Regions from separate parts of the Pseudomonas sp. DCA-1 genome, predicted to be linked through region 1. Evidence: predicted binding sites of a transcription regulator. Region 1 holds the regulator's gene; each other region holds the start of a gene.
The links. The regulator sigma-54, encoded in region 1, starts transcription at its own class of promoters, with help from an activator protein. The targets are predictions, from matches to a motif close to ANTGGCATNNANNTTGCTNT.
Positions count from the first base shown of each region.

Region 2: nirB (nitrite reductase large subunit NirB) is a predicted target of sigma-54. The motif match lies at 4,842-4,861, and genes of this name have one in related genera.
Region 3: flgB (flagellar basal body rod protein FlgB) is a predicted target of sigma-54. The motif match lies at 3,251-3,270, and genes of this name have one in related genera.

Region 1 is NZ_CP169881.1:1,479,692-1,487,204, reverse strand. It holds gene ACE4QZ_RS07190 (SIS domain-containing protein) at 1-417, shown strand, start outside; gene ACE4QZ_RS07185 (KdsC family phosphatase) at 429-953, shown strand; gene lptC (LPS export ABC transporter periplasmic protein LptC) at 962-1,534, shown strand; gene lptA (lipopolysaccharide transport periplasmic protein LptA) at 1,521-2,045, shown strand; gene lptB (LPS export ABC transporter ATP-binding protein) at 2,046-2,771, shown strand; gene ACE4QZ_RS07165 (RNA polymerase factor sigma-54) at 2,947-4,440, shown strand; gene hpf (ribosome hibernation-promoting factor, HPF/YfiA family) at 4,520-4,828, shown strand; gene ptsN (PTS IIA-like nitrogen regulatory protein PtsN) at 4,841-5,305, shown strand; gene rapZ (RNase adapter RapZ) at 5,308-6,162, shown strand; gene ACE4QZ_RS07145 (HPr family phosphocarrier protein) at 6,182-6,454, shown strand; gene ACE4QZ_RS07140 (superoxide dismutase) at 6,567-7,178, opposite strand; gene ACE4QZ_RS07135 (class II fumarate hydratase) at 7,223-7,513, opposite strand, start outside.
Region 2 is NZ_CP169881.1:4,389,964-4,397,476, forward strand. It holds gene ACE4QZ_RS20720 (FKBP-type peptidyl-prolyl cis-trans isomerase) at 1-385, opposite strand, end outside; gene pcaQ (pca operon transcription factor PcaQ) at 640-1,572, opposite strand; gene nirD (nitrite reductase small subunit NirD) at 1,802-2,164, opposite strand; gene nirB (nitrite reductase large subunit NirB) at 2,164-4,716, opposite strand; gene ACE4QZ_RS20740 (molybdopterin-dependent oxidoreductase) at 4,998-7,513, opposite strand, start outside.
Region 3 is NZ_CP169881.1:1,973,791-1,981,303, reverse strand. It holds gene ACE4QZ_RS09510 (hypothetical protein) at 21-212, opposite strand; gene flgE (flagellar hook protein FlgE) at 283-1,605, opposite strand; gene flgD (flagellar hook assembly protein FlgD) at 1,634-2,335, opposite strand; gene flgC (flagellar basal body rod protein FlgC) at 2,348-2,791, opposite strand; gene flgB (flagellar basal body rod protein FlgB) at 2,794-3,204, opposite strand; gene cheR (protein-glutamate O-methyltransferase CheR) at 4,559-5,386, opposite strand; gene ACE4QZ_RS09480 (chemotaxis protein CheV) at 5,439-6,368, opposite strand; gene flgA (flagellar basal body P-ring formation chaperone FlgA) at 6,446-7,198, shown strand; gene flgM (flagellar biosynthesis anti-sigma factor FlgM) at 7,363-7,513, shown strand, end outside.

The DNA.
Region 1 (7,513 bases):
TCGCACCCGGGTGGTGCACTGGGCCGCCGCCTTTTGCTCAAGGTCGAGAACGTGATGCACAGCGGCAACGAGTTGCCCCAGGTTGCCCGCGGCACCCTGCTCAAAGAGGCACTGCTCGAAATGTCCCGTAAGGGCCTGGGCATGACCGTGATCGTCGAAGCCGACGGCACGCTGGCCGGGGTATTCACAGACGGCGACCTGCGCCGCAGCCTGGACCGCAACATCGACATACACACCACTCTGATCGACCAGGTGATGACCGTGCACGGAAAAACGGCCCGCGCCGAAATGCTCGCTGCCGAAGCCCTGAAGATCATGGAAGACCACAAGATCGGCGCGCTGGTGGTGGTAGACCGCGAGGGCCGCCCGACCGGCGCCCTGAACATGCACGACCTGCTGCGCGCCGGTGTAATGTAAGGAGCGATGGAATGAATCAGGACCTCATGCAACGGGGCAAAGCCGTCAAGCTGGCAGTGTTCGATGTGGATGGCGTGCTCACCGACGGGCGCCTGTACTTCCTCGAAGACGGCAGTGAGTTCAAGACGTTCAACACCCTCGACGGCCAGGGCATCAAGATGCTCATGGCCTCGGGCGTGACCACCGCGATCATCAGCGGGCGCAAAACCCCTGTAGTCGAGCGCCGGGCGAAGAACCTCGGCATCCCGCACCTGTACCAGGGCCGCGAGGACAAAGTGGTCGTGCTTGACGGCCTGCTTGCGGAGCTGGGCCTGAGCTATGATCAAGTAGCCTACCTGGGCGATGACCTGCCCGACCTGCCGGTCATTCGCCGGGTGGCATTGGGCATGGCCGTGGCCAACGCCGCACCGTTTGTTCGCCAGCACGCCCACGGCGTGACTCAGGCGCGCGGTGGCGAAGGCGCAGCCCGTGAATTCTGCGAACTGATCATGCAGGCCCAGGGCACCCTGGACGCTGCCAACGCCAATTACCTGTAAGGCTGCCCATGTTCAGCAAGAAAGCCCGCACTATTGCGCTGCTAGCAGTGATTACCGCCCTGCTGGCGGCGGTCGGCTACTGGAATGTCAGCCCGGAAAGCTTCCTCGACAAGCCGGTGGCCAAGGTAGACGAAAGCGCCATCGACTACTATGCGATCAACGCCCACAGTGTGCAGTTCCTGCCTGACGGCAAGCTGCAGTACGAAATGACCGCCGACAAGGTCGAGCATCTCAAGGCCAGCGAAATCACGTTGCTGACTACGCCGGATCTGCACATGTACCGCGGCACCGAATACCCGTGGCACGTGCAGAGCACCCGTGCCGAGGTCAATCCGGACGGCACCGAGGTCGAACTGATCGACAACGTACGGATTGCGCGCACCGACGAAAAGCAGCGTGAAACCATCATTACCAGTTCACGCATGACCGTGTTCCCGCAGAAGCAATATGCGCAGACCGAGCAAGCCGTTAGAATCGACGGCGCCGGTGGCACAACTACGGGCAAAGGAATGAAAGCGTATTTGAAAGAAAGCAGGATGGACCTGCTCTCTAACGTAAGAGGACAGTATGAGGCTCGTTAAAACTCTCCCCCTTTTGCTCAGCCTGAGCGCAGCACTGGGAAGCGCGAGCGCCTTCGCACTGCCGAATGACCGTGATCAGCCGATCCGCATCCAGGCCGACCAGGCTCACCTGGATGACAAGCAAGGCGTGGCCACCTATACCGGTGACGTGATCATCACCCAAGGTTCGATGATGATCAAAGGCAACACCGTGACCATCACCCGCTCCGCCTCCGGCGACATCGATGTGGTGACCTCGGTGGGCAACCTGGCCTACTTCGAGCAGCAGCAGAGCGCAGCCAAGCCGGACAAGATGAAAGGCTGGGGCGTGACCATCCAGTACCAGGCGCAGAAGGACCTGGTAATTCTCACCGACCGCGCCAAGGTCGAGAACGAAGGCAACACCACCGAAGGCGAAAAGATCGTCTACAACACCCAGACCCAGGTGGCGACCGCCGGTCGCGGTAGCAACGTGACAACACCACGTCAGCGTATCGACATGGTGATCCAGCCCAAGAAGAAGGCCGAGTAAATGGCAACCCTCAAAGCCCAGCACCTGGCAAAGAGCTACAAGGGGCGGCATGTAGTACGTGATGTCAGCCTGTCGATCGACAGCGGCCAGATCGTCGGCCTGCTCGGCCCCAACGGCGCCGGCAAGACCACTTGCTTCTACATGATTGTCGGGCTGGTCCAGGCCGAACAGGGCCGAGTACTGATCGACAACCTCGATGTGAGCCACCAGCCCATGCACGGCCGCGCCCGCGCCGGCATCGGCTACCTGCCGCAGGAGGCCTCGATCTTCCGCAAGCTGTCGGTAGCCGACAACATCATGGCCATCCTCGAGACCCGCAAGGATCTCGACCGGGACGGCCGCCGCAAAGAGCTGGAAAGCCTGCTGCAGGAGTTCCACATCAGCCACATCCGCGACAACCTCGGCATGAGCCTGTCCGGTGGCGAACGCCGCCGCGTCGAGATTGCCCGCGCCCTGGCGACAGCGCCCAAGTTCATCCTGCTGGACGAACCGTTCGCCGGTGTCGACCCGATTTCGGTTGGCGACATCAAGCAGATCATCCACCACCTCAAGGCCAAGGGTATCGGTGTACTGATTACCGACCACAACGTGCGTGAAACGCTGGATATCTGCGAAACCGCTTACATCGTCAACGATGGCCGACTGATCGCTGAAGGCGACGCAGAAACCATCCTGGCAAACGATCTGGTCAAAGAAGTTTACCTGGGCCATGAGTTCCGCCTCTGACCCGGCAAGCGCCTGAAGTACTGGCTAACAGCCGTGAGACTGCGGGTAAAGTTGTTACGGTACTCTAGGCAAACGCTACAATTTAAGGCATAAAACTTGCTTGATCTGGCGCTCCGGCGCCCTCGTGTAGTGGATGGCGCATGCGCGCCGGCGAACAAGGTATTAAGCCCCTGCCATGAAACCATCGCTCGTCCTAAAAATGGGCCAGCAACTGACGATGACTCCTCAGTTGCAACAGGCCATCCGCCTGCTCCAGCTCTCAACCCTGGACCTCCAACAGGAAATCCAGGAAGCGCTGGAGTCGAACCCGATGCTCGAACGTCAGGAAGACGGCGAAGACTTCGACAACAGCGACCCGATGGCCGACAACGCCGAGAACAAGCCGGCCGCCGAAGTTCAGGACAACAGCTTCCAGGAAAGCGCCGTCAGCGCCGACAACCTGGAAGACGGTGAGTGGAGCGAGCGCATCCCCAACGAGCTCCCGGTCGATACCGCCTGGGAAGACATCTACCAGACCAGCGCCAGCAGCCTGCCGAGCAACGATGACGACGAGTGGGACTTCACCACACGCACATCGGCCGGCGAGAGCCTGCAAAGCCACCTGCTGTGGCAGTTGAACCTGGCGCCGATGTCCGACACCGACCGCTTGATTGCCGTCACCCTGATCGACAGCATCAACGGGCAGGGCTACCTGGAAGACACCCTCGAAGAAATCTGCGCCGGTTTCGACCCGGAGCTGGATATCGAGCTGGACGAGGTCGAAGCAGTACTGCACCGCATCCAGCAGTTCGAGCCGGCTGGCGTCGGTGCTCGCAACCTCGGCGAATGCCTGTTGCTGCAACTGCGCCAACTGCCCGCTACAACCCCGTGGATGACCGAAGCCAAGCGTCTGGTCACCGATTTCATCGACCTGCTCGGCAGCCGTGACTACAGCCAGCTGATGCGGCGGATGAAAATCAAGGAAGACGAGCTGCGCCAGGTCATCGAACTGGTGCAAAGCCTTAACCCGCGCCCTGGTTCGCAGATCGAGTCCAGCGAGCCCGAGTACGTGGTGCCCGACGTCATCGTGCGCAAGGACAGCGACCGTTGGCTGGTAGAGCTGAACCAGGAAGCCATCCCACGCCTGCGCGTCAACCCGCAGTACGCCGGCTTCGTGCGACGTGCCGACACCAGCGCCGACAACACCTTCATGCGCAACCAGCTACAGGAAGCGCGCTGGTTCATCAAGAGCCTGCAAAGCCGTAACGAAACCCTGATGAAGGTGGCCACGCAGATCGTCGAGCACCAGCGCGGCTTCCTCGACCACGGCGACGAAGCGATGAAGCCGTTGGTACTGCATGACATTGCCGAAGCAGTAGGCATGCACGAATCGACCATCTCGCGGGTTACCACGCAGAAATACATGCACACCCCGCGCGGTATCTACGAACTGAAATACTTTTTCTCCAGCCATGTCAGCACCTCCGAAGGCGGAGAATGCTCGTCCACGGCGATCCGCGCGATCATCAAGAAACTGGTTGCGGCGGAAAATCAGAAAAAGCCATTGAGTGACAGCAAGATCGCTGGTTTACTGGAGGCACAAGGCATCCAGGTAGCCCGTCGCACCGTCGCCAAGTACCGCGAGTCCCTCGGCATCGCACCGTCGAGCGAACGCAAGCGACTGATGTAGCCCCTGAGATGAGCCACAGCGTTTTCGTGGCAGGTGCAAGACCTGCCTCTTTATGCACGGGCAACAAAGGAGAAGCTGTATGCAAGTCAATATCAGTGGACAGCATGTAGAAGTCACCCAGCCACTGCGCGATTACGTGCTTGAAAAGCTCGCCCGCGTGGAGAGTCACTTCGACAAGATCACCAACGTGCAGGTAATCATGAAAGTCGAGAAGCTTCAGCAGAAGGTCGAGGCGACCCTGCAGATTCCCGGCGGCGAAGTGGTAGCCAACGCCGAACACGAAGACATGTATGCAGCGATCGATGCCTTGGCCGACAAGCTCGACCGCCAACTGAAAAAACACAAGGAAAAACAGCAAAGCCTGCTGCAAGGTGCAGCTGCCCGCTGATCCCCCTCATCCATGATCCGACTTGAAACCATCCTGACCCCCGGCCGTTCCCTCGTGAACGTGCCGGGCGGCAGCAAGAAGCGCGCCCTGGAAAAGGTCGCCACTGTCATCGCCGACCAAGTGCCAGAACTGGAGATGCAGGACGTCTTCGAAAAACTGGTAGCCCGGGAAAAGCTCGGCTCTACCGGATTCGGCAATGGCATCGCCATCCCGCACTGCCGCCTTGAAGGATGCTCAGCTCCAGTCAGCGCTCTGCTGCACCTGGAAGCCCCTATTGATTACGACGCCATCGATGGCGCGCCAGTGGACCTGCTGTTTGTGCTGCTGGTGCCCGAAGCGGCCACCGATGCCCATCTTGAGCTATTGCGTCAGATCGCCAGCATGCTCGATCGCAAGGAGGTTCGTGATCGGCTGCGCGCGGCCACCAGCAATGAGGCTCTGTTCCAGGTTGTCCTGGACGTACAGAACGAGCACTGAACATGCGCCTGATCATCGTCAGCGGCCGGTCCGGCTCCGGCAAGAGCACCGCCCTCGATGTCCTGGAAGACAGCGGTTTTTATTGCATCGACAATCTGCCCGCTGGGCTGCTGCCGCAGTTGGCGGAAAATGCACTGATCAACACCGATTTGCTGCAGCCCAAGGTGGCGGTGTCAATCGATGCGCGCAACCTGCCCAGCCACCTGATACGCTTCCCTGAACTGCTTGAAGAAGCCCGCGCCCGGCACATCCAGTGCGACGTGTTGTACCTGGATGCCGATGAAGAGGTCCTTCTCAAACGTTTCTCGGAAACCCGCCGGCGACACCCTCTGACCAACGCCAACCGCTCGCTCGCGGAAGCGATTCGCGTGGAAAGCGAGTTGTTGGGACCCATTGCCGACCTGGCCGACCTGAAGATCGACACCACCAACCTGAACCTGTACCAGTTGCGTGACTCGATCAAGCTGCGCCTGCTCAACCAGCCCGAGCCTGGCACAGCGTTTCTGGTCGAGTCGTTCGGTTTCAAGCGGGGAATGCCGGTTGACGCCGACCTGGTTTTTGACGTGCGCTGCCTGCCCAACCCCTACTGGAAGCCAGAACTGCGTGAGCACTCGGGCCTCGATCAACCCGTGATCGACTACCTGGCTGCACAAGCGGATGTCGAAGACATGTACAACGACATCTCCAGCTACCTGCTCAAATGGTTGCCCCGCTTCGCTGCCAGCAACCGCGCCTACGTAACCATCGCCATCGGCTGCACTGGCGGCCATCACCGTTCGGTGTACATCACCGAGCGCCTTGGTCGACAGCTGCAGCAAACCCTGAAAAACGTCCAGGTCCGCCATCGCGACCTCTAGCCCAAGGATCCGCCCCACGATGCCCGCCCGCGAAATCACCATCATCAACAAGCTGGGTCTGCATGCCCGGGCGGCAGCCAAGTTCGTCGGGGTGGCCGGCCGCTTCCCCTGCCAGGTACGGGTTGGCCGCGCCCCGGACAAGCTGGTGGATGGCAAGAGCATCATGGCGGTGATGATGCTGGCAGCAGGCAAAGGCACCCAGGTGCACCTGCATACCGAGGGCGAGCAGGACAGCGACGCCATGGACGCACTGGTCGAGCTGATCAACAACTTCTTTGACGAAGGCGAATAGACCTCGCACACCTGCGCTTGCACAATGTCAGGACATCGCGGCATCCATCACCATCATCAGACAGAAGCCTGTACACAGCCTAAAGCTCGCCAAGAGCGCATACCGGTCCGACTCACTTCAGGGCTTCGAGGTAGCGACGCTCGACTTCCACCCAGTCAATGACGTTGTAGAAGGCACCGATGTATTCCGGGCGACGATTCTGGTACTTGAGGTAGTACGCGTGTTCCCACACGTCCAGGCCCAGGATCGGCACATTGCCGTGCATCAGCGGGCTGTCCTGGTTGCCGCTGCTCTCCACCACCAACATTTTTTGCGGCGTTACGCTGAGCCAGGCCCAACCGCTGCCGAAGCGGGTCAACGCGGCTTTGGTGAAACCCTCCTTGAAAGCCTCGAAACCGCCAAGTTGGGCAGTGACAGCTTGCGCCAGCAGACCCACGGGCTCGCCACCGCCCTGAGGTGACATGACAGTCCAGAACAGGCCGTGGTTGGCGTGCCCGCCGCCGTGGTTGGTCACAGCGCCACGCAGGTCTTCCGGCAGTTGCTTGACGGCAGCGATCAGTTTTTCCACCGGCCATTCGGCCCACTTGGTACCTTCAACGGCGGCATTGAGCCCGTTGACATAAGTCTGGTGATGCTTGGTGTGGTGGATTTCCATTGTCTGGGCATCAATGTGTGGCTCCAGCGCGTCGTAGGCGTATGGCAATGCAGGCAAGGTATGGTGCATGTCAGTGAATTCCGTAGGCATGGGTTCTGGGCGGTGACGCAGTGTCAGATACCCCCGGCGGTGAGCTTTTCCGGGTCCAGCAGCGCTTCAAGCTGATCGCGGGACAGATCGGTGTGCTCCAGCGCCACATCAATGATTGGGCGCCCCTGCTTGTAGGCGGTCTTGGCGATTTCGGCGGCCTTGAGGTAACCGATGATCGGATTCAACGCAGTGACCAGGATCGGGTTGCGCGCGAGGGCTTCCTTGAGTTTGTCTTCGTTGACCTTGAAGCTGGCGATGGCTTTGTCGGCCAGCAAGCGGCTGACATTGGCCATCAGCTCGATGCTTTCCAGCAG
Region 2 (7,513 bases), 2.9 Mb from region 1:
ACTGCAGGCCCGAGGCAGTGGTGACCACGCCTGGCTTCTTGGCGTTTTCTTCGAGGAACTTCTTGCCGGCGGAGGCGGCTTCTTCGCTGGCCTTGGCCAGGCGCTCCTCGGCGCGTTTCTGCAATGCGGTGAAGGCCTCTACCAGCTCTTCGTCCTTGATGCGTTGTTCTTTCTTGCTAACGGCGTCTTCGATGCCGAGGGCGACTGCTTTCGAATCAAGGTCTTCCATGCCTTCCTGAGCCAGGCTCTTGCCCATGTTCAGGCCGATACCGTAGGAGGCTTTCTGCGCCGGAGTCTTCAGCTCGGGGCTGCTGGCTTGTTGATCGCAGCCAGCCAGTACCAGGCCTACCAGGGCAACCGCAGCCGCCAAACGATGCTGTTTCATGCTATTTCCTTGTTCATGCGCCATAAGGGCAATCAGGGTAAAGCCGCGAGCTTAGCAGGCGGCCATGACCAATGGCTACCGGCATAGGAGCGGGTTTTCGTAAGGAAGTTCAGTCGTTAAAAGCTTCTTCATCGAAGCTTTACAGCCATTGGCCAGTATTGACCCTTTGTGCCGGGCTCGCCGGGCTTTTGTGGCCTTTTATTTCTGCGGGTTCTGAGGGCGGAAATATCAGGGCAGGCAGGCCTCGGAAAACCTCAAGGATACCGACCCTCTCGATATTCCCCCGCCACCTCCCGCAGCACCTCGCCCACCCACTGCCCCGGCAAACTCAACGGCAAGGCGGCATTGCGGCAAATCCCCACCGACCCTCCCGGCTCGCGCACACCCAGGTCAAGCTCGACCAGTTCGCCACGGCGCAGGTCGAGCAGCACGGCATCACGCGGCGCCACCCACAGGCCATCGCTGCCCAGCAGATAGCGCCGGCTCAGGGCCAGCGACAGGGTTTCCAGGCGCTGCGCCGGCATCTGGATGCCGCATTGCACAAACAGGCTGTCGGCGTGCTGGCGGATGGTGGTGCCGACGGGTGGCAGCACCAGCGGGTAACGCCCCACCTGCCCCCGCTCCACGGGTGTGCAGGCCAGCAGCGGGTGACCCGGGCGCACCACCAGGCTCATCGACTCGCTGTACAGGTGCTCGAAGGACAACCCCTGGATTTGCGGACTGTCGGTCATGCGCCCCACCACCAGTTCCAGCTCCCCCAGGTGAAGCTGGCCAAGCAACTGCGCGCTGACCCCGGTGACCACGCTGATCACCAGCGCTTCATGGCGCTGATGCAGGCGGCACAGCACCTCGGGCATGAGCAGGCCTTCGACCGTGGACAGCACACCAATGCGCACCTGCGACGGCGCCCGCGCTTCACCGCGCAGGCTGCTGACGCCATCGCGCAGTGCCTGCACACTGGGCCCGGCGTAACGCATGAAGCGGGTGCCGGCCGGGGTCAGCTCGACACCCTGCCGGCTGCGCTCGAACAGGCGCGCCTCGAGCAGGTCCTCAAGCTCTTTGAGGGTCTTGGAAATCGCCGGCTGGCTGATCGACAGGCTATCGGCCGCCCTGGCCAGGCTGCCCTGCCGGGCAATCTCCAGGAAGCACAGCAGGTGGCGGTATTTGATGCGGGTGTCGAGGTTCATGGCAGCAAGCTTACCGCATCGCTACCTGCGGCGTATCCGGGTCGCGCTGCTGGCGGCGGGATGACCCGAGCGGCAGTCCGAGGATCTGGCGGAAATACCGAGAAAAGCAGGCTTCGTCGGCAATTCAACAAAGCCGCGCCAGCTCGCCCAGCGCCGTATTTGAAGACGGTGCAGACTCTGTGGGAGCGGGCTTGCCCGCGAAGAGGCCGGCACAGGCAGCAAAGGGGTATCAAGCCACCGCCAGTTCCACCGCCTCACCCTTCAACCGCACCGGCCATACCCGCAACCTCTGCCCGGCATCCTCCAGGCACTCCCCACTCAGCAGGCTGAAGTGCTGCTTGTAGAGCGGCGCTGCCACCACCAACTCACCTTGCACACTACCCACCAGCCCACGGCCGATGATGTTGGCGCCGGAGCGCGGGTCACGGTTGTCCACTGCGTACAACGGCTGCGCCTGCCCCGGCAGGTAGAACAACGCCACCTGGGCCCCATCGAGCCAAACCACGACGCCAGAGTCGGCCACCAGGTCTTGTGCCTGGCACACCGCCTGCCAGTTTTCTTGCGTGTTCACAGCAGCATTGGCCAGGTTCATCAGACAGCCTCCTCGACAGTTGGGATCAGGTGCAGCGGTGCAGCGGGCCGGCGTTGTTCGCGTTCGCGCACGAAGTGCACGTCCGGGTCAGCACGACGGTCGTTGACGAAGGTGCGGAAGCGCTTGAGCTTCTCCGGGTCATTGAGGGCATTGGCCCACTCACATTCATACTGGTCGACCACATGCTGCATCTGCGCTTCCAGCTCGCCCGCCAGGCCCAGGCTGTCGTCGATGATCACCTGCTTCAGGTAGTCCAGCCCGCCTTCCAGGTTTTCACGCCACACCGAGGTGCGCTGCAGCTTGTCGGCCGTGCGGATGTAGAACATCAGCACGCGGTCGATCAGGCGTACCAGGGTTTCGTCGTCCAGGTCGGTGGCGAACAGCTCGGCATGCCGCGGGCGCATGCCGCCGTTGCCGCACACGTACAGGTTCCAACCCTTGTCGGTGGCGATAACGCCGATGTCCTTGCTCTGCGCCTCGGCGCATTCACGGGTGCAACCCGATACCGCGAACTTGAGCTTGTGGGGGCTGCGCAGGCCCTTATAGCGGTCTTCCAGGCGCAGGGCCATGGCGACACTGTCCTGCACGCCGTAACGGCACCAGGTACTGCCCACACACGACTTCACCGTGCGGGTCGACTTGCCGTAGGCGTGGCCGGTTTCGAAACCGGCCTCGATCAGTTCGCCCCAGATCAGCGGCAGCTCGTGCAACTGGGCGCCGAACAGGTCGATGCGCTGGCCACCGGTGATCTTGGTGTACAGGTCGTATTTCTTGGCCACCTGGCCGATGACGATGAGCTTGTCGGGGGTTATTTCACCACCGGGAATGCGCGGCACCACCGAATAGGTGCCGTTTTTCTGCATGTTGGCCATGAAGGTGTCGTTGGTGTCCTGCAGCGGTACCAGCGCCGGGTCCATGATCGGCTGGTTCCAGCACGAGGCAAGGATGTTGCCCACCGCCGGCTTGCAGATGTCACACCCCAGATGGCCCTTGCCATGGCGCTCGAGCAGTTCGCTGAAGGTGCGGATACCCTCCACCCGCACCAACCCGTACAGCTCCTGCCGGGTGTAGGCAAAATGCTCGCACAGGCTCTTGTCCACCGCCACACCGCGGGCCGTCAGTTCGTGCTCGAAGACCTGCTTGAGCAGGGCCGCGCAACCGCCGCAGCCGGTTGCGGCCTTGGTGCAGCCCTTGACCGCAGCGAGGTCGCTGCAGCCACTGTCGATCGCGGCGCACACCGCCCCCTTGCTGACGTTGTGGCAGGAGCAGATGGTCGCACTGTCGGGCAGCGCATCGGCGCCCAGGGCCGGCGCACCACCGCCTTGTGGCAAGATCAGCGCTGCCGGGTCGGCCGGCAGGGCGATGCCGTTCTGGGCGTACTGCAACAGGGTGTCGTAATAGCTGTTGTCGCCGACCAGCACCGCGCCGAGCACGTGCTTGCCGCTGGCATCCACCACCAAACGGCGGTAAGCGCTGTTGGCTTCATCGATGAAGCGATAGCTGCGCGCGCCCGGCGTGGCACCGTGGGCATCGCCGATCGAACCGACATCCACACCCAGCAGCTTGAGCTTGGTCGACATGTCGGCGCCGGTGAACGCCACCGCCGCCTCGCCCATCAGCAGCCCAGCCAAGTTGCGCGCCATGCTGTAGCCCGGGGCGACCAGGCCGAACACGCTGCCGTTCCACGAGGCGCACTCGCCAATGGCGAAGATGCGTGGGTCGCTGCTGCGGCAGTGGTTGTCGATGACCACGCCACCGCGCGCCGCAATGTCCAGGCCGCAGCCCCGGCCCAGTGCATCCTGTGGGCGGATACCGGCGGAGAACACGATCAGGTCGGTTTCCAGGTGCTCACCGCCGTCGAAGTTCATGCGGTAGCGGTAGGTTTCACCGGCACTGACCGACTGGGTGGCGCGCGACAGGTGCACCCCCACACCCAGCGCTTCGATCTGCGCCTTCAACGCGGCACCGCCCTCGCCGTCCAGCTGCACCGGCATCAGCCGTGGGGCGAATTCCACCACGTGGGCTTCCAGCCCCAGCGACTTGAGGGCGTTGGCCGCTTCCAGGCCAAGCAGGCCACCGCCGACCACCACCCCTCGGCGGGCACCGGCTGCGGCAGCACGAATGCCATCGAGGTCGTCCAGGGTGCGGTAGACCAGGCGGGCATTGCCGCTGGAGCCTTCGATTGGCGGCACAAAGGGATAGGAGCCGGTGGCCAGCACCAGTTGGTCGTAGCCATAGCGACCTTCGACAGTGACGACTTCGCGGCGCTCACGGTCGATCTCCAGCACGGCTTCACCCAGGTGCAGGTGCACGCCATTGGCGTCATAGAAATCGTGCTCACACAGGGCCAGGGTTTCGGCACAGCTGCCACCGAAGTATTCGGACAGGTGCACGCGGTCATACGCGCGTTGGCGCTCTTCGCCAAATACCCGCACCTCGAAGCGCTGCAGGGCGCCGCGACTGACCAGTTGTTCGACGCAATGGTGGCCGACCATGCCGTTGCCGACGATGACCAGTCGCTCTCGTTGCCCGCTGCTCGCTGTTGCCTTCATAAGCCGATCCTCGATCAAAAAAAAAGCGCCTGGAGCCGAAGCTCCAGGCGCCTTTGCCTGTATTCATCACGGTGGGGGGCCCGGGTTGATCGCCGTTGATCAGTGGGCTTTGTTGTATTCGAGGTTAAGCAGGGAGCGTGCCAATCGGGTTGTCTGGGTTGCCTGTGCCGGCCTCTTCGCGGGTAAACCCGCTCCTACACTGGCCTCCACTGGTTCACCCGCGAAGGGGTCAGCCCATCCAATGCACATTCCAAGGGCACAACACCCCATTTTGGAGCACTTCAGTACACATCGCGCCGATAACGCCCGGCCTTGCTCAAGCCTTCGACATACACCGCCGCCGCCGCCGCATCCATCCGGCCATGCTCGGCGACGATTACCCGCAACGCCGCATCCACATCCCTGGCCATACGCTGCGCATCGCCACACACATAGAAATACGCCCCCGCCTGCAGCCACTGCCACAGCTGCGCACCCTGCTCGAGCATGCGCTGCTGCACATAGATCTTCTCGACCTGGTCCCGCGAGAACGCCGTGTCCAGCCGCAGGTGCCCCGCCGCCTGCCAGGCCTGCAACTGCTCCTGGTAATAGAAGTCGGTCGCTGCGTACTGCTCACCGAAGAACAGCCAGTTGTCACCTTTTGCCCCCCGTGCCTCTCGCTCCTCGAGGAACGCACGAAACGGTGCAATGCCAGTACCAGGGCCCACCATGATCACCGGCACGCTGTCGTCCTCGGGCAAGCGGAAGTGCTTCGACACCTGCGGGAAGATCGCCACTTTCTGCACCTGCGCACGGTCGGCAAGGTAGCTTGAGCACACGCCTTTACGTTCGCCATAACGCACCGTCGACACCGTCAGATGCACCTGGCCTGGGTGCGCCAGTGGGCTGGAGCTGATCGAATAGAGCCGCGGCTGCAATGGCTTGAGCAGTTCCAGCCAGCTAGCCAGCGGCAACTGCTGGGGGAAGGCGCGCAGCACATCGACCAACTGCCGGCCCCACAGCCAATCTTGCAGCTCGGCCTTGCATTCAGGCTGCAGCAACCGCTGCAGGTCAGGCGCATTGCTGGCAAATGCCTGCAGTTGTTGCGCAGTGACCTTGGCAATTTCCAGATGTGCTTGCAGGGCTTCGGCCAATGGCATGGCGCAATGACCTTTAAGCTCGACCATCGCCTGGCCATCGAGCTGCATCAGCGTCAGCAGTTCTTCTACCAGGACCGGGCAGTTGCGCGGCCATACGCCCAGGGCATCGCCGGCAGCGTAACTGAAGCCGCTGCCGCTCAGGTCGAAGACCAGCTGGCGGGTTTCCTTGCTGGCGCCGGGGCCATTGAGCAGGCGATTTTCCAGTACGGTGGCCATCCAGGGTTGCTGCTTGCTGAAGGCCGATACGGGTGCAGGTTCACTCGCCGGAGGTGGCGCCGCGGCAGTGCCCAGTGCAGGTAATAACGCTTCGAGCCAACTGGCAAAGGCTTCGTCGAAGTCTGGCTCGCAGTCCACCCGTTGCAGCAGGCGCTGCCCTCCCAGCTCGGCCAGGCGCTGGTCGAGCTTGCGGCCAAAACCGCAGAACTGGTCGTAACTGGAGTCGCCCAAGGCCAGTACGGCATAGGGTAGCCCGGCGCAGTGGGCGCCCTCCTCGCCCTGCAAGGCCTGCCAGAATGCCGCGCCGCTGTCGGGCGCGTCGCCATCGCCAAAGGTGCTGGCGATCAACACCACACTGGCAACACCCTGCAGTTGGCTTGGGCTGACCGCCTCCAGGCAGCTGAGTTGCACGTTCAGACCGGCATCGCGCAGGCGCGCGGCACAGCGTTCGGCCAGTTGCTCACCATTGCCGGTCTGCGAGGCCCACAGCACCTGATGCCATGGCGCGGCCTGTGCTGCGATGGGTGCAGTTGCAGGCTGGGCGAACAGCCCGGCCAGCAAGCCGTCGACAAACAAACGACGGTTGGCAGCCAGCGGCGCACTGGCCGGCAGGCGGGGTACGCCCTCAGCGCGGGCCTGGTCCAGGCCCAGCAGGAACCCTTGCAGGTAATGACGCTCTTCTTCGGCCAGCACCGGAACCGGCAGGGTGTGCAGACCAAGCAGACGGGACAGGGTGGCGGTTGGCATGCGGACAGGCTCTACAGTGGCAGTGTTCAGATCAAGGGCGTCGATGCGCTCGCCTGCGACCCGCTCCAGGGCTACGGCGCAGTGTTTGAAGGCAGGCTGCAGCGACAGCGGGTCGACCGCATCGCAGGTCGCGGCATTGATCGCCAATTGCTCGCCGATCAGGTCGTTCCAGTGAAACGGCGCAAAGCAGTTGCCCGGCATGACCCGGTCACTGATGCGCGCCGGCAGCACGGCTTGACCCCGACGCGAACGAACGGCCACCTGGTCCTTTTCAGCAACACCCAGCCGGGCAGCATCCTCGGGGTGAATCTCAAGGTAGGGGCCGGGCTCCAGCTTGTTCAGTGCCGGCACCTTGCCGGTCTTGGTCAACGTGTGCCATTGGTGCTGCACACGGCCAGTGTTCAGCACCATGGGGTAGTCATCGTCCGGCAATTCCGCTGCCGGTAACCAGGGCCGCGCAAAGAAGCGCGCCTTGCCACTGGCGGTGGGGAAAGCCAGTGCCGGCCGCCCACCTTGGGCATCGAGCAGGAGCGCCTGGCTGCTGCCGTCGTTGAGGTAGCGCAGCGGGCTGCGCTGCTGTTGGCTGCCCGGCGCACAGGGCCACTGGCGCGGCTGCGTACGCAATTCGGCATAGCCGATACCGCGCAGGTCATAACCGGTCACAGGGTTGTGGAAGCGGCGTATTTCCTCATACA
Region 3 (7,513 bases), 490 kb from region 1:
CGCCTGCGGCAAGGGCTTGCTCAATGGGCGCGGCAGGCGGCGTTGTTGTAGGGGCCGGAATGGCGCACCCAGCCTTTGCCCGGGTTGTGGGCCGAGCACAGGTAGCGGCCGGTGACCAGACTTTGCCATTGATAGAACGGGGCGGGGGCGGCAGGGGCCGGCAGAACCAGCACCAGCAAGGGGAACAAGGCCAATAATGACAGCCGCTTCATTAGCACGAACCTTCAAGTTCTTGGGGCCGCGTTGCGACCCCAATTACAGACACCACAGCAAAAACAATCATCAGGTCATCTGAATGATGGTCTGCATGATGGTGCTTTCAGTGGAAATGGTCTTGGCATTGGCCTGGTAGTTGCTCTGCGCCTTGATCAGGTTGACCAGCTCGCCGGTCAGGTCGACGTTGGAGTCTTCCAGCGCACCGCCAGAAATCTGGCCGAGGGTACCGGTGTCCGGGGCACCGATTACCGGTACGCCCGAGGCGTAGGACTCTTTCCAGTTGGTACCGCCAATCGGCGTCAGGCCCTGCAGGTTGGCGAAGTTGGCAATCGCCACCTGGCCGATCACCTTGTCCTTGCCATTGGTGAAGCTGGCAAACAGGTAGCCGTTCTGGTCGATGCTCAGCCCCGACAGCTCACCAGTGGCGAAGCCATCCTGGGTTTTTGCAATTTCTGCGGAGGACGCGTTGTATTGGGTGGCACCCAGCATGTCCAGCTTCACACCGTCCGCGTTGGCGATGGCGCCATTGGCCGACCACTCTCCGGCGGCGTTTTTCTGCGCCGGGATCCAGTCGTTGAGCTGGAAGATCTTGTCTTCGCCAATGCTCAGGCCGCCCGGGACATCACCCGCGATCATTGCGTCCTTGTCCAGCGTACCATCGGACTTGAACGGCACAGCGTTGACCAGCGGCGCGGTGGAAGCCGGATTGGCCGGGTTGCGGCCATCGATAGTGGTGTGCATGGACCAGGTATTGGTCGCGTCGTCCTTGATGAAGTACTGATTCATCTGGTGTTCATTACCCTGGCTGTCGTACACCGGAGTATTGAACGTGAAGTTGTAGGAACTGGCGTTGGTGGGATCAAATGGCGTTACCGACGGGGAGGTCGCGGCCGAGTTCAGGTTGATCTTCTCGGTGATGAGGCTGGTCGGCTTCGGCGTCAGGTTGGAAGTATCGATCTGCAGGTCAGTCAGGATGCCCTGGATGATCTTGCCGTCCTCGCCGACCGCATAACCCTGCAGGTTGGCACCCGAAGCATTCACCACATAACCGGCCTTGTCGCTGTAGAAGGCGCCCGCACGGGTGTAGATCTTCGAGCCGTTGTCGTTCAGGGCAAAGAAGCCGTTGCCATCAATAGCCATGTCCAGCGCCTGGCCGGTGGCGTTGATATTACCTGGCGTGAACAGCTGCGAAACCGCGGCGGTCTTTACCCCGGTGCCGATCACGGTCTTGCCCGCGCTAGTGCCGCGAATGGAGTTGGAGTACTGGTCGGCGAACTCGGCACGCGACGACTTGAAGCCGGTGGTGGCAACGTTGGCAATGTTGTTGCCAGTAACGTTCAGGGCCTTGTTTGCTGCATAGAGGCCGCTAAGGCCGATATTGAAAGACATGTGTAACTCCTGTCGTTTTGCTCAGGCCCTAGATGCCGATGCTTTGGATTTTGGAAAGCGCAACACTGCCCAGCCCGGCCAGGTTGAGCGTCATCTCCGAACCGTTGGTACCCATGGTCACACTGGTAACCGAAGCCGGCAGGTTGGTGGTCATGGCCGTGGCCTTGCCATCGATCGAGGCAGTAGCCTTGAAGGTGTAGGTCCCGGCGGCCGCGACTTCACCGTCATCGTTCAGGCCATCCCAGGTAAAGTCGATGCTGCCACCCTTCTGGGTACCGAGCTCGATGGTGCGCACCAGCTTGTCGTCCTTGTCGTAGATCCCCACCGAGGTGGAGGTACTGGACGACGTCAGGTTGACCGAGCCCTTCATGTCCTTGCTGGTATCGACCACGGCCTTGTCGGTCTGGACAATGACATTGCGCCCGACCAGCGAGGAGGCCTGCAAGGCCTGGGAAGATTGCAGCCCGGCCGCGATGTAGGTCACTGCGTCGTTCAGCGACTGCATGCTTTCCAGGCTGCTGAACTGCGCCAACTGGGCCACGAACTCGCCATTTTCCTGCGGGTCGAGCGGGTTCTGGTTCTGCATCTGGGTAACCAGCAACTGCAGGAACGCGTCCTTGCCCAGCGCACTGCCGGCGGCACCGGTAGAGCTGTCAGTCTTGGACGTCTGCTTCTGCAGCGAGGTCAGGTACGCGCTGCCGACGTCTGTAGTGGAATTGGTGGTGGTCATGTCGGCTTCCTATCACTGCCCAAGGGTCAGCACTTTCTGCATCATGCTCTTGGCCGTGTTCATCAGTTCGGCGTTGGTCTGAAACGCGCGGCTGGCGGAGATCATGTCGGCCATCTCCTCGACCACGTTGACGTTCGGGTAGTAGACGTAGCCGTCCTTGTTCGCCGCCGGGTGGTTCGGCTCGTAGCGTGCTTCCAGGGTGCTCTGGTCTTCGACGATGCCTTTTACCTGCACGCCCTGCCCTGCCTCGCCCTGGTCTTCGAACAGCGACTGGCTGCTGCCGGCCTGGGCGTTCTGGAAGGTGGTGGCGAACACCGGGTGGCGGGCGCGGTACGTCTGGTCGATGCTCGAAGACACGGTCTCGGCGTTGGCGATGTTGGACGCCACGGTGTTCAGACGCGTGTTCTGTGCGCTCATGCCGCTACCGGCAATGTTGAAGACACTGGAAAGGGACATGGTCATTCTCCCCGCAGGGCGGAAACCAGCCCTTTGAATTTACTGTTGAGCAAGGTGAAGCTGGCCTGGAAGCCAATCGCGTTTTCCGTGTAGTTCGATTGCTCGATCTGCGCATCCACGGTGTTCTGGTCGATCGACGGCTGCAGCGGCGTGCGGTACTTGAGGGTTTCATCGGCCATGGCCAGGCCTTCAGCCTCGATGTGCCTGCTGTTGGTACGGTCAAGACTGAAGCGGCCGCCGCTCTGCTGCTTGTCGCTTTCGGCTGCGAGCACCGAGGCGAAGTCCATGTCACGCGCCTTGTAGTTGGGCGTGTCGGCGTTGGCAATGTTGTTGGCCAGCACTTCAGCGCGCTGGGCGCGGAAGCCCAGAGCCTTTTCGTGAATACCAAGCGCTTTGTCGAAGCTGATGCTCATGTCAGGGAAACCTTTAGAGGTTGACCGGAATTTCGTTGAGCAAGGTATAGCAAGGGCTGTGCCAACCACCGAAAAGCCCGTATTTATGGGGTTTACCGGGAGAGTACTATCAGATTGATGCCAGAAAAGCGGCAAAGGCCTTCCGCCTGAGGTGACAAAAGCGGCAATTGATAGGCGGCAAAAGCGGCAAAACAAAAAATTGACGTCAGTGTTTTCCTAGGCGGGCCTCTTCGCGGGTAAACCCGCTCCTACAGCGGCCCGGCTCCAACCTCCGATGTGTGTCCACCACCGATCTGTGTAGGAGCGGGTTTACCCGCGAATACGGTAGCGGCGACAACGGTGAACGGCGGGTGGAGATTGGCCAGCTGGGCCGGCCTCTTCGCGGGTAAACCCGCTCCTACAGCGGGCTGCGTCCAACCTCCGATGTGTGTCCACCACCGATCTGTGTAGGAGCGGGTTTACCCGCGAATACGGTAGCGGCGACAACGGTGAACGGCAGGTGGAGATCGGCCAGCTGGGCCGGCCTCTTCGCGGGTAAACCCGCTCCTACGGCGGGCTGCGTCCAACCTCCGATGTGTGTCCACCACCGATCTGTGTAGGAGCGGGTTTACCCGCGAATACGGTAGCGGCAGCAACGGTGCACAGCGGGTGGGGATTGGATTGGCCAGCTGGGCCGGCCTCTTCGCGGGTAAACCCGCTCCTACGGCGGACAGTGTCCAACCTCCGATGTGTGCCCACCACCAATCTGTGTAGGAGCGGGTTTACCCGCGAATACGGTAGCGGCGACAACGGTGAACGGCAGGTGGGGATTGGCCAGCTGGGCCGGCCTCTTCGCGGGTAAACCCGCTCCTACGGCGGGCTGCGTCCAACCTCCGATGTGTGTCCACCACCGATCTGTGTAGGAGCGGGTTTACCCGCGAATACGGTAGCGGCAGCAACGGTGCACAGCAGGTGGGGATTGGCCAGCAGGGCCGGCCTCTTCGCGGGTAAACCCGCTCCTACGGCGGGCAGTGTCCAACCTCCGATGTGTGCCCACCACCAATCTGTGTAGGAGCGGGTTTACCCGCGAATACGGTAGCGGCAGCAACGGTGAACGGCGGGTGGTAAATGGCCAGCAGGCCCGGTCCTTTCGCGGGTGAACCCGCTCCTACACGGCGGGCTGCGCCCAACCTCCGGTGTGTGTCCACCACCGATCCGGTGTAGGAGCGGGTTTACCCGCGAATACGGTAGCGGCCGCAACGGTGAACGGCGGGTGGAAATTGGCCACCAGGGCCGGCCTCTTCGCGGGTAAACCCGCTCCTACGAAGACAGGGCAAACAAAAAGGCCGGCATCTCTCGATGCCGGCCTTTTTGCTTACTTGGCCTGGTAGATGATCCCCGGGCTGCACTGCACCATCTGGTAATGGTCCGGCAAGCCGTTCAGCGCTTCCGAGGCGCCGAGGAACAGGTAGCCTCCTGGCTTGAGGGTACTGTGAATGCGCAGCAGGATGTCCTTCTTCACCTGCGCCGAGAAATAGATCAGCACATTGCGGCAGAACACGATGTCGAACTTGCCCAGACTGGCATAGCTGTCGAGCAAGTTGAACGAGCGGAACTCGACACGGCTGCGAATCGCTGGCTTGACCGCCCAGCGCCCCGGCCCCTTGGGGTCGAAGTAGCGCTGCAAGCGCTCTTGGGACAAGCCGCGGGCAATCGCCAGGCTGTCATATTCGCCAGTCTTGCAGTTGGTCAGCATGGTGCCGGAGAGGTCGGTGGCGACGATCTGCGCCCCCATCTTCAACTGGCCGAGGTTGCTGCGCTCGAACTCGTCGATTGCCATCGAGATGGAATACGGCTCCTGCCCCGACGAACAGGCCGCCGACCACATGCGCAGTCGCTGGCCGGGGTTGTTGCGGATGAACTCGGGGATCACCTTGTTCTTCAGCACTTCGAACGGATAGGTGTCGCGAAACCACAGGGTCTCATTGGTGGTCATGGCATCGACCACCTGCTCGCGCAAGCCGCCGCGCGGCTGGGCCTGAATGCGCTGCACCAGCTCACCCAGGCTCTTGATGCCCTGTTGTTCCATCAGCTTGTTGAGACGGCTGGAAACCAGGTACTGCTTATTCTCGCCAAGCAGGATGCCACAGGCTTTCTCCAGGAAGACCCGGAACTGTTCGAAATCCAAATTACCCGTAGACACTACTGCCGCCTCTTTTCAATCACTGGTGCCGGGGGCATGCCCCCCGGCTGCTTCAATGCGCTGCCTTGATCCGGTCGACCACCCGTTGGGCCAGGTCGTCCGGCTTGAACTTGGCCAGGAAGTCATCGGCGCCGACCTTCTTGACCATTGCCTGGTTGAACACCCCGGAAAGCGAAGTATGCAGGCAGATGTGCAACTTTTGCATGCGCGGATCGCTGCGAATCTCCGCCGTTAGCGTATAGCCGTCCATTTCCGGCATTTCAATGTCCGAGATCATCATCAGGAACTCTTCTTCAGGCTTTTTGCCCTCATCCACCAGCTGACGCAGGTAGTTCAGCGCCTGACGACCATCATTGAGCGCCACCACCTCGACCCCGACGGTCTGCAGGCAACGGCTGACCTGTTTGCGCGCCACCGACGAATCGTCGACGGTCAGCACCCGCATCAACACCGCCTTGTCCTGCACCTCGGCATCGATCACACCGGCCGATACCGACTCGGACGACGGCGACACTTCGGCCAGCACCTTCTCCACATCGATGATCTCGACCATGCGGTTATCCACCCGGGTGACCGCGGTCAGGTAGTGATCACGGCCGGTCCCCTTGGGTGGCGGATGAATCTCTTCCCAGTTCATGTTGACGATGCGCTCCACCGAATGCACCAGGAAGCCTTGGGTCTTGGTGTTGTACTCGGTGATGATCACGAAGCTGTTGCGTGTGTCTTCCTGCAGCGGTCGCAACCCGGTGGCCATCGACAAGTCGAGGATCGGGATGGTCGCCCCGCGAATATTGGCAACGCCACGCACCACAGGGTGCGCCTTGGGCAGCAAGGTCAGTGCAGGGCATTGCAGTACTTCCCTGACCTTGAACACATTGATGCCGTAAAGCTGTTCGCCATTGAGGCGGAACAGCAGCAATTCCAGGCGATTCTGCCCCACCAGCTGCGTGCGCTGGTTGACCGAATCCATAACACCCGCCATGCCAGACTCCTTAACGTTTCAGCCTTTCGTTGCAACTCAGGTAGCGAGTCGGCACGGGCTTTGCTTTTTTGAGTGTCATGCACACGAAAACGACATTTTCCCGACGATTGACACGCCTGCTGACTGGCCCGCTGGCCACGCTGTGCCTGCTGATGCCCGGCGTTCGCACGGTAGCGGACGCGTTCACCTTGCCTGAACAGCTTATCGGTGTCACCCAAGGGTTTCTTGAATTCACCGTTGAAGATTACCTGTCCACCACCCAGACTGCCGGCCGCTATGAAATCCAGGTCAACCCGCTGGACCCACGGTTGCGCATGCCATTGTGCAGCCAGCAGCTGGACGCCTCGCTGGAAAGCCCGGCCAAGCCACTGGGCCGGGTGACGGTAAGGATACGCTGCAACGGCGCAGCACCGTGGACGGTATTTGTACCGGCCACCGTGCGACTTTTCCGCGACGTGGTAGTGGTAACCCGCCCGCTCAAGCGCGACAACACGGTCGGCGAAGGTGACGTGGCCCTGCGCGAGCGAGACGTCGGCACCCTGGGCCAGGGCTTTCTGACCGAGCTGGACCAGGCGGTGGGCATGAAGATGCTGCGCCCCACGGTGATCGACCAGGTGCTCACCCCGCAACACCTGAAACAGGCCGAGGTGGTGCGCAAGGGTGATCATGTGGTGATCATTGCCCGCAGTGGTGGCCTGAGCGTGCGCATGCCGGGCGAAGCCTTGAGCAAGGGCGGCCTGAGCGAGCAGATCCGGGTACGCAACCTCAACTCCAAACGCGTGGTCAAGGCCAGGGTGACCGGGCCTGGCCAGGTCGAGGTCAGTATGTAGGCCAGCCACCAGATTGCGCTGGCAGTGAGGAACCGCTTTTCCTAAACTGTGTCAGAACACGGGTTCGCGGGCTTGCCGACAGGCGGCAATGCATTTGTGCCTAAAGTTTATATCGGGTTGGCCGAAAACAAGGCAAGCGTCCAAATACCCAGAGGTTTCTGATCATGGTCATCGACTTCAGTCGTTTGAATAACTCTCCGTCCGTCACGGGCGGCGTGCGCGGCAATACCGCGTCCGGCAGCGCCGAAAAACCGGCAGCCAGCCAGGAAGCGGCAAGCGCCACCAGCGCCAGCGGAGAAGCGGTACACCTCAGCC